DNA from 4 places in the Shewanella sp. S23-S33 genome. Region 2 is predicted to be linked to each of the others. Evidence: predicted binding sites of a transcription regulator. Region 2 holds the regulator's gene; each other region holds the start of a gene.

Region 1 (3,419 bases), on a different contig from region 2:
GATGGCTTGATATGATGGGATTAGGAGAAGCCCATGGCTGAAGAATCAAGTGATGAACGTACAGAGGAACCCACGGGGAGGCGTCTAGAACAGGCGCGAACAAAAGGACAGATTGCACGTTCGAAAGAACTTGGAACTGCAGCGGTATTAATTTCGGCAGCATGTGGGTTTTATATGCTAGGCCCAAGTTTGGCCATTAGCCTAACTCGGGTGTTTGAAATTGTATTTACCATGGATAGGGCGCAAATTTTTGATACGAATGAAATGTTCAAAGTGTGGGGCGTTGTTGCGAGTGAAATAGCCTGGCCCATGGCTAAAATTATGCTACTGATTGTGGTTGTTGCGTTTATCGGTAACGTCTCTCTTGGAGGGATCAATTTTTCGACCCAAGCTATGATGCCAAAAGCCAGTAAAATGAGTCCCCTTGCTGGTTTTAAACGCATGTTTGGTGTACAGGCTCTGGTTGAACTCACCAAAGGCATTGCAAAATTTTCGGTAGTAGCGTTTTCTGCTTATTTTTTATTAAGCTTCTATTTCAATGACATCATGTTGCTGTCTAGCGACCATCTTCCAGGTAATGTTTACCATGCATTAGATTTGTTGGTTTGGATGTTTATCCTGTTATGTTCCTCGATTTTGTTTATTGTCGTCATCGATGTGCCGTTCCAAATTTGGAATCACAACAAGCAACTTAAGATGACCAAACAAGAAGTAAAAGATGAATATAAAGATACTGAGGGTAAACCTGAGGTGAAAGGGCATATACGGCAGATGCAACGTGAACTAGCACAAAGGCGTATGATGGCTGAAGTGCCAAATGCCGATGTGATTGTCGTTAACCCTGAGCATTTTGCCGTTGCGATTAAATACGATGTGCAGCGCTCTGCGGCTCCCTTTGTGATAGCGAAAGGTGTTGATGATGTGGCCTTTAAAATACGTGAGATTGCCCGCGCGCACAATATTGCGATTGTCTCGGCCCCACCACTTGCAAGGGCGATTTACCATACGACTAAGTTAGACCAGCAGATCCCTGAAGGTTTGTTTACTGCTGTCGCACAGATTTTGGCTTATGTATTCCAGCTGCGCCAATATCAAAAAGGACGCGGTCGTAAACCTATTCCTATCCCACTTAATCAACCTATACCAGATGAATTGAAATATTGAACCACTAGTCTCAGATGGTAGTCATTGGTAAAGCTGATGATGTCGAGTTCATTTGTTTTTTATGGCTAATTTTATGTATATCAATCAGTCACAGTACATATCTTTCCTTCATTAATGGCTTTAATCTTGTTGGCGCGTTTTTTGCTTTATGCTATTACACGTCAAAGTTTAGGTTATAGCGAATGGATGTTAAAGCGACTCTTGGTCAAGTAAAACAAATTAGGCTCAGCACTTTTAAAGGCATTGGCACGCCGGTGGTTGTGCTTGCTGCATTGGCCATGATTGTTTTACCTATCCCTCCATTTCTATTAGACATACTCTTTTCATTCAACATTGCGTTAGCTCTCATTGTATTGCTGGTGGCTATTTATACCGATAGACCCTTAGATTTTGCTGCCTTCCCAACTGTGTTACTGGTGGCGACATTATTACGTCTTGCGCTCAACGTTGCCTCTACTCGTGTGGTTTTACTTGAGGGTCATAATGGCGGTGATGCCGCGGGTAAGGTGATTGAAGCCTTCGGTTCTGTGGTGATCGGTGGTAACTATGCCGTTGGTCTAGTGGTATTTATCATTTTGATTATCATCAACTTTGCGGTGGTGACTAAAGGTGCAGGTCGTATCGCAGAAGTCAGTGCCCGCTTTACCTTGGATGCTATGCCTGGTAAGCAAATGGCAATCGATGCTGACTTAAATGCTGGAACCTTAAATCAAGACCAAGCGAGAATACGCCGTGCCGAAGTGACCCGGGAAGCCGATTTCTATGGTGCGATGGACGGTGCGTCCAAATTCGTTAAAGGGGATGCGATTGCCGGTATCATGATCTTAGTGATCAACATCGTAGGTGGTTTCATCATAGGGATTGTGCAGCATGGCTTAAGTTTCTCTGAAGCGGTTGAAATTTATACCTTACTGACTATCGGTGATGGTTTAGTGGCGCAGATCCCTGGTCTATTATTGTCAATCGCCGCAGCCTTGATGGTGACTCGTCAAAACGAGTCAGGTGATATGGGCCAAATGATGATGAGTCAGATGTTTGACAGTCATAAGTCATTGGGTATCGCCGCCGGAGTCCTGTTTGTAATGGGTATTGTTCCTGGTATGCCGCACATGGCGTTTTTAAGCTTTGCCTTTATGACTGCTGGTGCAGCTTATTTTGTTTATAAACGAAATGAAAACAAACGTCTTAAAGCGCTAGAACAAGTGAAATCGGGTCCAATAGAAAGACAAGATAAAGAGCCTAAAGAGCTAGGTTGGGACGATGTACATCATGTTGATACTATTGGTCTTGAGGTTGGATATCGTTTGATCCCTCTGGTTGACAAGGGCCAAGGTGGCGAGTTACTAAGCCGCATTAAAGGCGTGCGTAAAAAGTTGTCTCAGGAACTAGGCTTCTTAGTGCCCGCGGTGCATATTCGCGATAACTTAGATTTATCGCCTAATGCGTATCGCATTTCATTAATGGGCGTCGTCGTCGGAGAGGCAGATATTCGTCATGATTGCGAATTGGCGATCAACCCTGGTCAAGTCTATGGCAAACTCGATGGTATCGAAACGCGCGATCCCGCTTTTGGCCTAGAAGCGGTATGGATCGCTCCTGAGTTACGTGAGCACGCACAAACATTAGGTTATACCGTCGTCGATGCCGCCACTGTTGTTGCAACTCATATTAGTCAATTACTCACAAATAATGCCGCTAAGTTGTTAGGCTACGAAGAAGTGCAACAACTGATGGATATGCTTGCGAAACACTCACCTAAGCTGGTTGATGGCTTTATTCCAGATATCATGCCACTAGGACATGTCGTAAAAGTGATGCAGAACCTATTAAATGAAGGGGTTTCAGTTAGAGACTTGCGTACTATAGTGCAAACTTTGTTAGAATATGGCACTAAGAGCAATGACACTGAAGTCTTGACTGCCGCTGTACGTATCGCTTTGAAACGTATGATAGTTCAGGAAATCTCAGGCCCAGAGCTCGAAATCCCCGTCATTACTTTGGCGCCAGAGTTGGAACAGATGTTGCATCAGTCAATGCAAGCAACCGGTGGTGATGGTCCTAATATTGAACCCGGTCTTGCAGAACGCATGCAGCAGTCCCTTGCCGATGCGGCTCAGAAGCAAGAAATGGTCGGACAACCCGCCATATTGTTGACGTCAGGTATGTTACGCGCGACGCTGTCACGCTTTGTTAAACATACTATTCCTAATCTCAGAGTCATTTCATATCAAGAAATACCTGATGAGAAGCAAATA
Region 2 (3,419 bases):
AGTACCCTAAGGGCGACAGATTTGCCTGAGCCTGAGCGGCCCGACACTATGACCAGTTTCATCCAGTGATTACCTGATAGAGTTCCGTTTCATCATGCGTCTTGCGTAATTGCTTTAATATTTGCTTGTCGCTCAGCTTTTCGGCCATGCAAGACAAAGTACTTAAGTGCTGCTGACATTGGTCTGCAGGCACCAGTAGTGCAAATAAAATATCAACAGGTTGCTTATCGATAGCATCAAATGCTATCGGCTCTTCACACTTAATTAGTATGGCAATGGGCTGATCTATATCGGCTAGTCGACCATGTGGAATGGCGATGCCGTTACCTATACCTGTGCTCCCCATCTTTTCGCGCGCCACTAGGCTTTCGAATATCTCTTGAGATGAGAGGGTCGGGTACTGGGCAGCGACTAAGTCGCTGATGAGTTCCAGTACCTTTTTCTTGCTGCCCGGAGTGGCGCAGGTAGTGCACTCCGGCCGCAGTATGGTACAAAGTTCCATTATTAGTGTTTTGTTAACTTCTCTTTGTGTTTAATAACCTGACGGTCAAGCTTGTCAATCAGGGCGTCTATAGCAGCATACATGTCAGCATGCTCTGAAGTAGCAAAAACTTCACCACCTATGAGGTTTATTCTCGCTTCGGCAATCTGTTGCATTTTCTCAACATTGAGCACAACGTGCACATTATTGATCTGTTCGAAATGGCGTTCAAGTTTTGAAAACTTTTCTTCTACATATGCACGTAACGATTCGGTAATTTCGACATGGTGTCCACTTAGGTTTATTTGCATAGAAACGTCCTCCGATATCCACTGTAGGTTATAAACTTTTACGCTGATTAGAAGGTGGAATAAGCATAGCCTCTCGGTACTTCGCAATGGTTCTACGGGCTACGTTGATCCCTTGTTCTGCCAGAAGTTGTGCCATCTTACTATCGCTTAATGGTTTTTTCTGGTTTTCCGCTGCAACCAGTTTCTTTATAAAGGCTCTGATTGCTGTGGATGAGCACTCACCACCATCGTCAGTACCGACGTGGCTAGAGAAGAAGTATTTTAGTTCAAAAAGTCCCTTAGGGGTATGCATGTATTTTTGAGTTGTGACCCGTGAGATGGTGGACTCATGCATTTCTACCGCTTCGGCAATATCGTTAAGCACCATAGGCTTCATGGCTTCTTCACCATACTCAAAGAAACCTTGCTGATATTGCACTATGCAATTAGCAACTTTAAGCAAAGTATCGTTACGGCTTTCTAAGCTCTTAATAAACCATTTAGCCTCTTGCAGATGGCCGCGAATAAATTGGCTATCGGCTTGGTTTTTGGTACTGCGTGCCATAGAAGCATAATGTTGATTTACATTGATTTTTGGCATGCAGTCAGGATTAAGCTCAACGACCCAGCGGCCATTTTTCTTCGACACAGACACATCTGGGATAACGTATTCGTCATTATTGGGCGTGATCAACAAACCTGGGCGAGGATTGAGGGTTTGGATAAGTGCTATACCATCCCTTAATTCATCTTCTTTTAATTTAGTCTTACGCATCAATAACCTAAAATCACGGGCGGCGATCAGATCTAAATGATCTTTGATCAGCATACGGGCGTTTTCTAGGTTGGGAGTATCAGCGGCGAAATGCGACAGTTGGATCAGCAGGCATTCACTTAAATCGCGGGCGGCAACGCCTATGGGATCAAAATGCTGAATGCGCTTGAGTACGGCTTCGACTTCGTCAAGCTCAACTTCAGGATTGCCCATAGCTTCGAGAATTTCTTCAGTGCTTTGGGTGAGATAGCCCTGATCGTCGATGGCATCAATAATGGCGGTGGCAATGGCTAAATCGGTTTCAGAAAACGGCGTGAGGTTTTTTTGCCATTCTAAGTGTTCGTACAAACCTTCACTGGTCTCGCCTTGGAAGGGCATATCGTCTTCACGACTACCGCCGGGGCCTGAGTTTGGGGAGGCGGTAAACACTTCATCCCATGTGGTGTCCATGGGGAGCTCATCGGGCATGGATTCTTTGGTTAGCGACTCTGCCGTGTCTATGGTGGAGCTGTCTTTTTCTGGTGGCAGAGTGCTAGATTCACTGAAATCCGTATCGGATAGCGTTTGGTTTACAGGGGTTTTAGTGGCGTCGAATTGATCCTCTTCCAGCTCGAGAAGGGGATTAGAATCTAATGCTTGCTGGATCTCTTGCTGCAGTTCTAATGACGACAGTTGCAACAGACGTATGGCCTGTTGTAATTGTGGCGTCATGGTTAACTGTTGACCCAGTTTGAGCTGGAGTGACGCTTTCATGTTACCGCTGATCCCTACGTTATTATTGTTGGATGAGGTCGCTTATTATCATTTTGAGTGAAGCCCAATGGCGGTATAAATTGTCTCCATAGGCTTCGCTCGATTAACTATAGCCTGAATTGTTCACCTAAGTACACAGCCCTAACTTGCTGATTGTCTAAGATCTCTGCTGGAGTTCCTTCGGCAATCAGGTTTCCGTGACTCACAATATAAGCATGTTCACATACATCTAATGTCTCGCGGACATTATGGTCTGTGATCAGTACGCCAAGGCCGCGACTTTTGAGTTGTTCGATAATCTTCTTGATGTCGATAACCGAAATAGGATCGACGCCGGCAAACGGTTCATCGAGCAAAATGAACTTAGGATTAGCGGCTAAAGCCCGCGCAATTTCGACGCGACGACGTTCGCCACCCGACAATGACATGCCTTGGCTGTCACGGATGTGGGTGATATGAAACTCTTCGAGCAGATGTTCTAGTTCTTCTTCTCGTTCTTCGTTTTTAAGTTCTTTACGAGTTTGCAGTACGGCCATGATGTTGTCATGAACAGTTAGCTTACGAAAGATACTGGCTTCCTGCGGTAAGTAACCTATGCCTTTGCGGGCACGCAGATGCATAGGATCTGCGGTTAAATCATCATCGTCGATAAAGATATGTCCCTTATCGCTCTTCACTAGCCCGACAACCATGTAAAAGGTCGTGGTTTTACCCGCGCCGTTCGGACCGAGTAGGCCAACGACTTGACCGGTTTTTACCGTCAGACTGACGTCTTTAACCACTTGGCGACTCTTGTAACTTTTCGCCAGATTTTGTGCTCTTAAGGTGATTTGGGTCATTTAGAGTCCTGCTTTTTTACAGGTTTATCCGCCGGAGCGTCTGATTTAGCATCATCTTGATAGTTTTCAGGCTGAATAATAGTGATCACGCGATCGTCACCACTGCCAGTACTCTCGGCCATCAATTTCTGTTGAATCATGTTATAGCGGATTAAATTGCCTGTAACTTGGCTACCTGCTTGATCTAATGACGCCATACCTTTCAGAGTTAAGGTGCGGCTTGCCATATCGTAACGAATTTCTTTCGCGCTAGCCGATGCAGGACGGCCATCGTCTAATAT
Region 3 (3,419 bases), on a different contig from region 2:
CAGAACTCAGCATTATCATATTATGGTTATTGATGATTCTGCCGTGGCGCGTAAACAAATTATTCGTTCACTCGAGTCATTGAATTTACAAATTGATACCGCAAAAGATGGTCGCGAAGCATTAGACAAGCTTAAAGAGATCGCCAAAGAGATGGATAATGTGGCCGATGAGATCCCCCTCATTATCTCTGATATTGAGATGCCTGAAATGGATGGCTACACCCTGACCGCTGAAATCCGAGATGATCCTAAGCTTAAGCATATTAAAGTGGTACTGCATACTTCGTTAAGTGGTGTATTCAATCAGGCAATGGTTCAAAAAGTGGGGGCTAATGACTTTATCGCTAAGTTTAATCCCGACGAACTGGCCGCTGCTGTGAATAAGCATTTAAGTTTGTAATTGCTGTCGGTTAGTACCTAGATACGCTTTACGCTATAATCTCGACTTTATAACATGATGGTTTCGCACTGATTTTGGTGCTTGCTATAGGATTTAGGATGTGAATGTGCCAAATAAATCACTCGCTGAGGCTGAATATAATCAATTTAGGTTGTTCTTAGAGCAACACAGCGGCATCGTACTGGGTGAAAATAAGCAATATCTTGTGCGCAGTCGTCTTGCTCCTTTGATGGGCAAATATAACCTGCCATCCTTATCTGATGTGGTTAAGCATTCGATGAAGCCTACTGAGCGTGCGCTTAGAGCTGAAGTGATCGATGCTATGACGACCAATGAAACCCTTTGGTTCCGTGATCGTTATCCATTTGAGTTGTTGAATAATGTCCTACTACCTGAATACAGTCGTCTGGGGCGTCCACTTAAAATTTGGTCTGCGGCTTGCTCGTCAGGCCAAGAGCCATACTCATTGGCTATGACTATTCTTGAGTATCAACAGAAGAAGCCTGGTGCCCTGGCTGGTAGTGCTTCGATTCAAGCAACGGATTTATCTCCTTCCATGTTGGAACGCTGCAAAAATGCCGAGTACGATAGTTTGGCATTAGCGCGTGGTTTATCTGAAGAACGTAAGCGTCAGTTTTTTGAGGCATTACCTTCAGGTAATATGAAGTTAAAGGATAATGTGAAGCGGTTGGTGAACTTTAGAGCGCATAATTTGCTTGAGAGTTATAGTCTGCTTGGCAAGTTCGACATTATCTTTTGCCGCAATGTGCTGATTTATTTTGCACCAGAGGCAAAGGCAAAAATTTTGCGGCAATTCGCTGCCGCTCTCAATCCCAAAGGGATTTTATTTCTCGGTGCATCAGAATCTATCGCTGGTTTAACGGACGAGTTTGATATGGTTCGTTGTAACCCTGGCATTTATTACCAGAAAAAGACTTAACTCAGCCGCTCTAAAGAAAATTACCGACAATTGTCGGTAATTTTTTACCCATCACTTGCTCATCCTTATTGTTATTCTCAAAATTTGCCTGATGTTGGCACATGAATTGCTTTATTTTCGTGAGAACACGAGGAGGCAATTTTATGGCGATCAATTTTGATAATGCACTGGGTGTGCATCAATACACTCTCGGTATTAGAGCGCAGCGGGCTGAAGTCATTTCAAGCAATATCGCTAACGCAGATACGCCACATTACAAAGCCCGCGATGTTGATTTTTCTACGGCAATGCAGGCCGCTCGAGGCCAACAGCAGCAGCGAAATAGTCTTGAAATGCAAGAGCCAGATAAGCATTTTGGGCTTGCGGAGTTGACTGGGCAATTTGTTAAGTTCCGTGTGCCAAATCAACCCGATACCGGTGATGGTAATACTGTTGATATCCAACAGGAACAATCGGCATTCATGCAAAATGCACTTGAATATCAAATGTCGCTAGGTTTTTTAGACAGTAAGTTTAGTGGCATGAAGAAAGCGTTGAGAGGGGATTAATCATGAGTTTATTTAGCATATTTGATGTTGCTGGCTCGGGAATGTCTGCTCAATCGGTCAGGCTAAACACCACCGCGAGCAACATAGCCAACGCGGATTCCGTCTCGAGTAGTGTAGATAAGACCTATCGTTCTCGTCATCCCATTTTTGAAGCCGAAATGGCTAAAGCCCAAAGTCAGCAACAAGCTTCTCAAGGCGTTGCAGTAAAAGGCATTGTAGAAAGTGATAAACCACTACTGAAAGAATATTCGCCCGATCATCCAATGGCGGATGCGGACGGCTTTATTTATAAACCGAATGTTAATGTCATGGAAGAAATGGCAAATATGATTTCTGCTTCGCGCTCATATCAAATGAATGTTCAAGTCGCTGAAGCAGCTAAGTCTATGCTGCAACAAACACTTGGGATGGGTAAATAACATGTGTTACTTAGGAGGTAAGCTGTGAGCCTCATTAATCAAATTAACCAAGCGTCGGCGCAGACGGCTCAAAATAAGAGTCAGCCAAATGCCGTTACGACGAATTCATCAACCAGCTCAACGGGTAATCCGTTTCTTGATGGCATACGTTTGCCAAAAGAGTCAATAGTACCGGAAGCAAAAAGCCAGCAGTTAACTCAAGATGACTTTTTCTCGTTATTAAGCCAACAGTTATCGATGCAAGATCCCTTTAAGCCCGTCGACAACGACCAAATGATTGCGCAGATGGCATCATTCTCGACGGTTGATGGTATTACTAAGTTGAATAAGGAAATCGTTAATTTAAACGGTGTTATGACATCAAGCCAAGCATTACAGGCATCAGGACTTGTTGGTCGCAAGGTGTTGATCCCAACTGATACAGGTAACATTTCAGCTGAAAGCCCAACAATAAAAGGTGTGATTAGCACGCCAGCTAAAATTCCTGAAGTTACTGTACGTGTTGAGGATGAGAAAGGCCAAGTTGTGACCACCTTTAAAGTTGATGGCAGTAAGGGGGGCAATGTCGATGTTAACTGGGATGGCCTCGATAAAGATGGAAACCCTGTAACCGCAGGTAACTATACGATCAAGGCGAGTGGTTTAGTGGATGGGAAATCCCAAGAATTGCCAGTCTCGACCTATGCTCATGTGACCAGCGTTTCTCTCGGTACGGCCAGTACTGGCGCGATTCTTAACTTGAGAGGCGGTATGGGCATCAAGTTAACCGATGTGTTAGCTGTGTCTGAAACCTAAGTTTGCATAAAAGAATTTTTGCAGTATCCGAATTGGGCATAAGTTGCTCATAAATGAATTGAGTCAAGTGTAGAGGTGAATTATGTCGTTTAACATTGCATTGAGTGGCATTTCTGCCGCGCAGAAAGATTTAAACACTACGGCGAATAACATTGCTAATGCGAACACTATTGGCTTTAAAGAGTCCCGTGCTGAATTTGCGGATGTTTACGCTAATTCTATTTTTTCAAATGCTAAAACTGCTGTCGGTGGTGGTGTTGCTACGAGCCAAGTGGCACAGCAATTCCATCAAGGTAGCTTACAGTTGACGAATAACT
Region 4 (3,419 bases), on a different contig from region 2:
ATCTTAATTCGTTGCTTCTTGCGTCCCTTTGGCCTGTTTTGCTTTCCTTGCTATCCATTTGCTTTGGCCATGAGTGAATTCTACGTTAACCCTAACGTTTTTGTTCGGCTCAAAGAACGGACTACAAGATTAATTACGGACCAACCAAAGAAAAATAAATACAACCCAATGATTCTATTTAAAATTAAACATTGCAGGACAAAAAACAATCAAAAAGAAAACATTATGTCCTACAACGTTTGTAAGCGATCTCTCACACTGGCATGGGCATCTCACTCGGGCAATTTTTTTAACGTTTAAAAAAGCGGCAGATCATCTGCGCAAACATCACCCAATCAGCCATCAAACTGTAAAAAGGATACTGAAATGTCGCGGGTCGATTCTTCTCAAATACGAAGTGTCCCACCCATGCAAAACCATAACCAACAATAGGAATAAACCAACATAGCCACCAGGCTTGTGAAACCAAGGAAATGCCAATAAGCATCAGAACTAAACAACTGCCAACAAAGTGTAATTTCCGACAAGTCGGGTGCTGGTGTTGGGATAAATAGAAAGGATAAAAATCGGCGAAACGTTTATAAGAGTTAGTCATCTTGTTGAACCGAATAGAATAAAAGCTGGCCATGGACACTGCCGATACTCAGCTCGCCTATGGATACAAAGTCATGCTGAGTAAACAGTTGCAAGTGGTTCTCCTGAGCGATAAACACACCAATGCCATCCAAATCAGGCTGCTCATCACACCAACTCACCACAGCTTGCACTAACTTATGTCCAAGTCCTTTGTGCTGTTCATTTGGTGCAAGAGCAATAAACTGCAAAATACCGCAGTGCTTACTGGGTAAAAGTTCAATAATACTGGACTCTTTGTTCATTAGTGCTTGAGTCGATTGCCAACCTGTACCTAACAACATCTTTAAGCGCCAATGCCAATAACGCCCTTCCCCTAAAGGCACTTCTTGAGTAACTACACAGGCTAACCCAAAGAGTCTTTCATGGTCGAATAAACCAATGAGGGCTTGTTTTTGTTGCCATAACGTATTGAGTTCTTCCCTGATTGCGGCGCGCAATTTTTGCTCATAAGCGGCTTTGTCTGAGGTAAAGAGTGAATCGACAAAAAAAGGATCATCATGGTAAGCGTTATAGAGAATAGAAGCGGCAATGCGTAAGTCTTCCGCGGTCAAATAGACTGCGCGGCAGTCCTCCAGAATTTCATTGTCCATCGTTAGCATTCCTTGACTTAGCTCACACTTTTTTATGCGTAACTGTTAATCTACCAAGGAAACTAAAAAGTGCAAATTTTAATCATAGATTGCATTTTTCAATCAGGCGCTTACTCTAAACGAAGGCACTATACTGAAAAGGAAATAATGATGGATACAACTCCAGTAGACTTAAGCCACTTGTTTGAGCAACTCGGTTTAGACAGTAGCGACGAGGCCATAGCGCAGTTTATTGCAACCCATGATATCGACCATCACATCCATTTAAGCCAAGCGCCCTTTTGGACCCCAGCCCAAAAGAGCTTTATCATTGAAGGTTTAGAAGCCGATGCCCTCTGGACTGAGCCCATTGAGCAATTAGACACTCAGCTACGTAAACGATAAGACTCGTTGGTTCAGATTTTACCGTAAGCCGTTTCACCCCAACCCACTAAGGCATTGTTGCTCAGCACGATAGGCGTGCATTCATCCTTAGTGGTTTTTCCATCGCCATTATTACGCTGGGTACGATAAAACAACACTAAGACTTCTTTATTGGCTTCACCTTGTTGAGCACTTTGTTGAATATAGGCTTCACTAAAATCAGCGGTGCCCATTAAGATCATCACTTGGTCTTTAGGCATGCCTAAGCTCAGTTTGGTTAAGTTAGTGCGATTTTTATCCTGCACTTTCTCCCAAGATTCGCTGCTATCCCAGCCCGATTCTCCATCACCGACATTGACCACGCAGCCGCTAAGACCTAAGCTTGCGAGCCCTAAAAAAGTGATGGCGATAAGTTTGTTATTCAATTTATGGTTCATCATGTGACATCCTGTGTAATTATTATTGAAGCTTAAAAAATGGTATTTCGGCTGGACAATAAGCAAAATAAATGCCACAAGACAACACACTGTTTTTAAATGAAAAAATTAATTATTATTTTAAAATTGGTTTAAACAATTCAACAAATTAAGGAATTTTGCTAATTATGAGTCCCCTTGACCAAGTATTAGCGGCCGCACGTTCGCTCGAAGCCTGCGGTAAAGTACCGAGCCTTGCCTTAATTAAAACCCGTTTAGGTAGTAGCCTACCTTTACCTATATTGATCCAAGGCTTACAGCAATTTAAATCTATGCCTAAGGCAGATCGCGAGCGTTTAGCTGAGTTGCAAACTATCAGCCCTACAACTGACGTTCCCGCAACTAACGATACCTTAACCCTTGCTGTGCTCGCCGAGCGCATGCAGATGCAACAGGCGTATTTTGAACGTCATGCTGAGCAGCAAAAAACAGAAATAATGCAATTAAAAAACGAACTGCTTGAACTTAAACAACGCATCAACTTATTAGAAATCCAAGGAAAAACAGCTTAATGTTTGTCACTGAACTGCGCTTCGAATGCTTCGCCGACACCACGATATCTGCCGCCGAGAAGGCCATTAATCAGCTCCTTGAAGCCTATCGAGCTAATGGCCAAATCTTAGGACGAGAATTTGCGGTCGCCTTTAATGACGGTGAGTTTAGAGTGCGTTTATTGATGCCAGAGAAAAGCAGTTTAGCGCACAAATATCACAGCCCTTGGGTCAAAAAAGCCTTAGTAGAATTAACCGACGCTAAACTACTCGCGCCGCGGGAAAAGTTTATTGGTCAGGATATCAATTCTGAAGTAAGTAATACCGAAACACCCAGCTGGCAACTGCTATACACCAGTTTTGTGCATATGTGCTCGCCCCTACGCTGCGGCGACAATTTATTGCCCATTCCCCTGTACCGTATACCCGCAACCTTTAATGGCGATCATAAACGTATTATCCGTTGGCAGAGCGAATGGCAAGCCTGCGACGAGCTGCAAATGGCGGCGGCCACTAAGGCAGAATTTGCCGCGCTAGAGGAATTATCGAGTCCTGACAGTGATTTATTTCGCAGAGGTTGGGATTTGCGCGGTCGTATCGAATATCTCACTCAGATCCCGACCTATTACTACTTATATCGCGTTGGCGGCCAAGATTTAGCCACAGAAAAAACGCGACCTTGCCCACGTTGTGGCAGTCATGATTGGAAACTCGATGAACCTTTATTGGATATGTTCCATTTTCGCTGCGAGCCTTGCCGCATAGTGTCGAATCTGTCTTGGGATCATCAATAACATCTGTTTATCCCCTTGCAGAACTCAACCTAAGATAAGCCACGCTTAGGTTGAGTTAATACTTAGGTT

Evidence for each region. Region 2 encodes sigma-54, which starts transcription at its own class of promoters, with help from an activator protein. Its sites were predicted from a motif close to GTTGGCACGNNNNTNGNNT; they were not measured.
Region 1: flhA (flagellar biosynthesis protein FlhA) is a predicted target of sigma-54. The motif match lies at 1,293-1,311, and genes of this name have one in related genera.
Region 3: flgB (flagellar basal body rod protein FlgB) is a predicted target of sigma-54. The motif match lies at 1,434-1,452, and genes of this name have one in related genera.
Region 4: ACHA99_RS03785 (DUF3192 domain-containing protein) is a predicted target of sigma-54. The motif match lies at 2,087-2,105, and genes of this name have one in related genera.

What each region holds. Positions count from the first base shown of each region.
Region 1 is NZ_JBHFFD010000019.1:63,345-66,763, forward strand. Features, by position in the region: gene fliR (flagellar biosynthetic protein FliR) at 1-15, shown strand, start outside; gene flhB (flagellar biosynthesis protein FlhB) at 34-1,164, shown strand; gene flhA (flagellar biosynthesis protein FlhA) at 1,347-3,419, shown strand, end outside.
Region 2 is NZ_JBHFFD010000061.1:197,479-200,897, forward strand. Features, by position in the region: gene rapZ (RNase adapter RapZ) at 1-62, opposite strand, end outside; gene ptsN (PTS IIA-like nitrogen regulatory protein PtsN) at 59-502, opposite strand; gene hpf (ribosome hibernation promoting factor) at 505-792, opposite strand; gene ACHA99_RS16835 (RNA polymerase factor sigma-54) at 821-2,299, opposite strand; gene lptB (LPS export ABC transporter ATP-binding protein) at 2,407-3,138, opposite strand; gene lptA (lipopolysaccharide transport periplasmic protein LptA) at 3,135-3,419, opposite strand, start outside.
Region 3 is NZ_JBHFFD010000019.1:29,452-32,870, forward strand. Features, by position in the region: gene ACHA99_RS05130 (chemotaxis protein CheV) at 1-400, shown strand, start outside; gene ACHA99_RS05135 (CheR family methyltransferase) at 501-1,340, shown strand; gene flgB (flagellar basal body rod protein FlgB) at 1,484-1,888, shown strand; gene flgC (flagellar basal body rod protein FlgC) at 1,891-2,307, shown strand; gene flgD (flagellar hook assembly protein FlgD) at 2,332-3,102, shown strand; gene flgE (flagellar hook protein FlgE) at 3,185-3,419, shown strand, end outside.
Region 4 is NZ_JBHFFD010000014.1:103,219-106,637, forward strand. Features, by position in the region: gene ACHA99_RS03770 (Mpo1-like protein) at 290-595, opposite strand; gene ACHA99_RS03775 (GNAT family N-acetyltransferase) at 588-1,226, opposite strand; gene ACHA99_RS03780 (DUF2789 domain-containing protein) at 1,377-1,610, shown strand; gene ACHA99_RS03785 (DUF3192 domain-containing protein) at 1,622-2,029, opposite strand; gene ACHA99_RS03790 (hypothetical protein) at 2,194-2,577, shown strand; gene ACHA99_RS03795 (Zn-ribbon-containing protein) at 2,577-3,350, shown strand.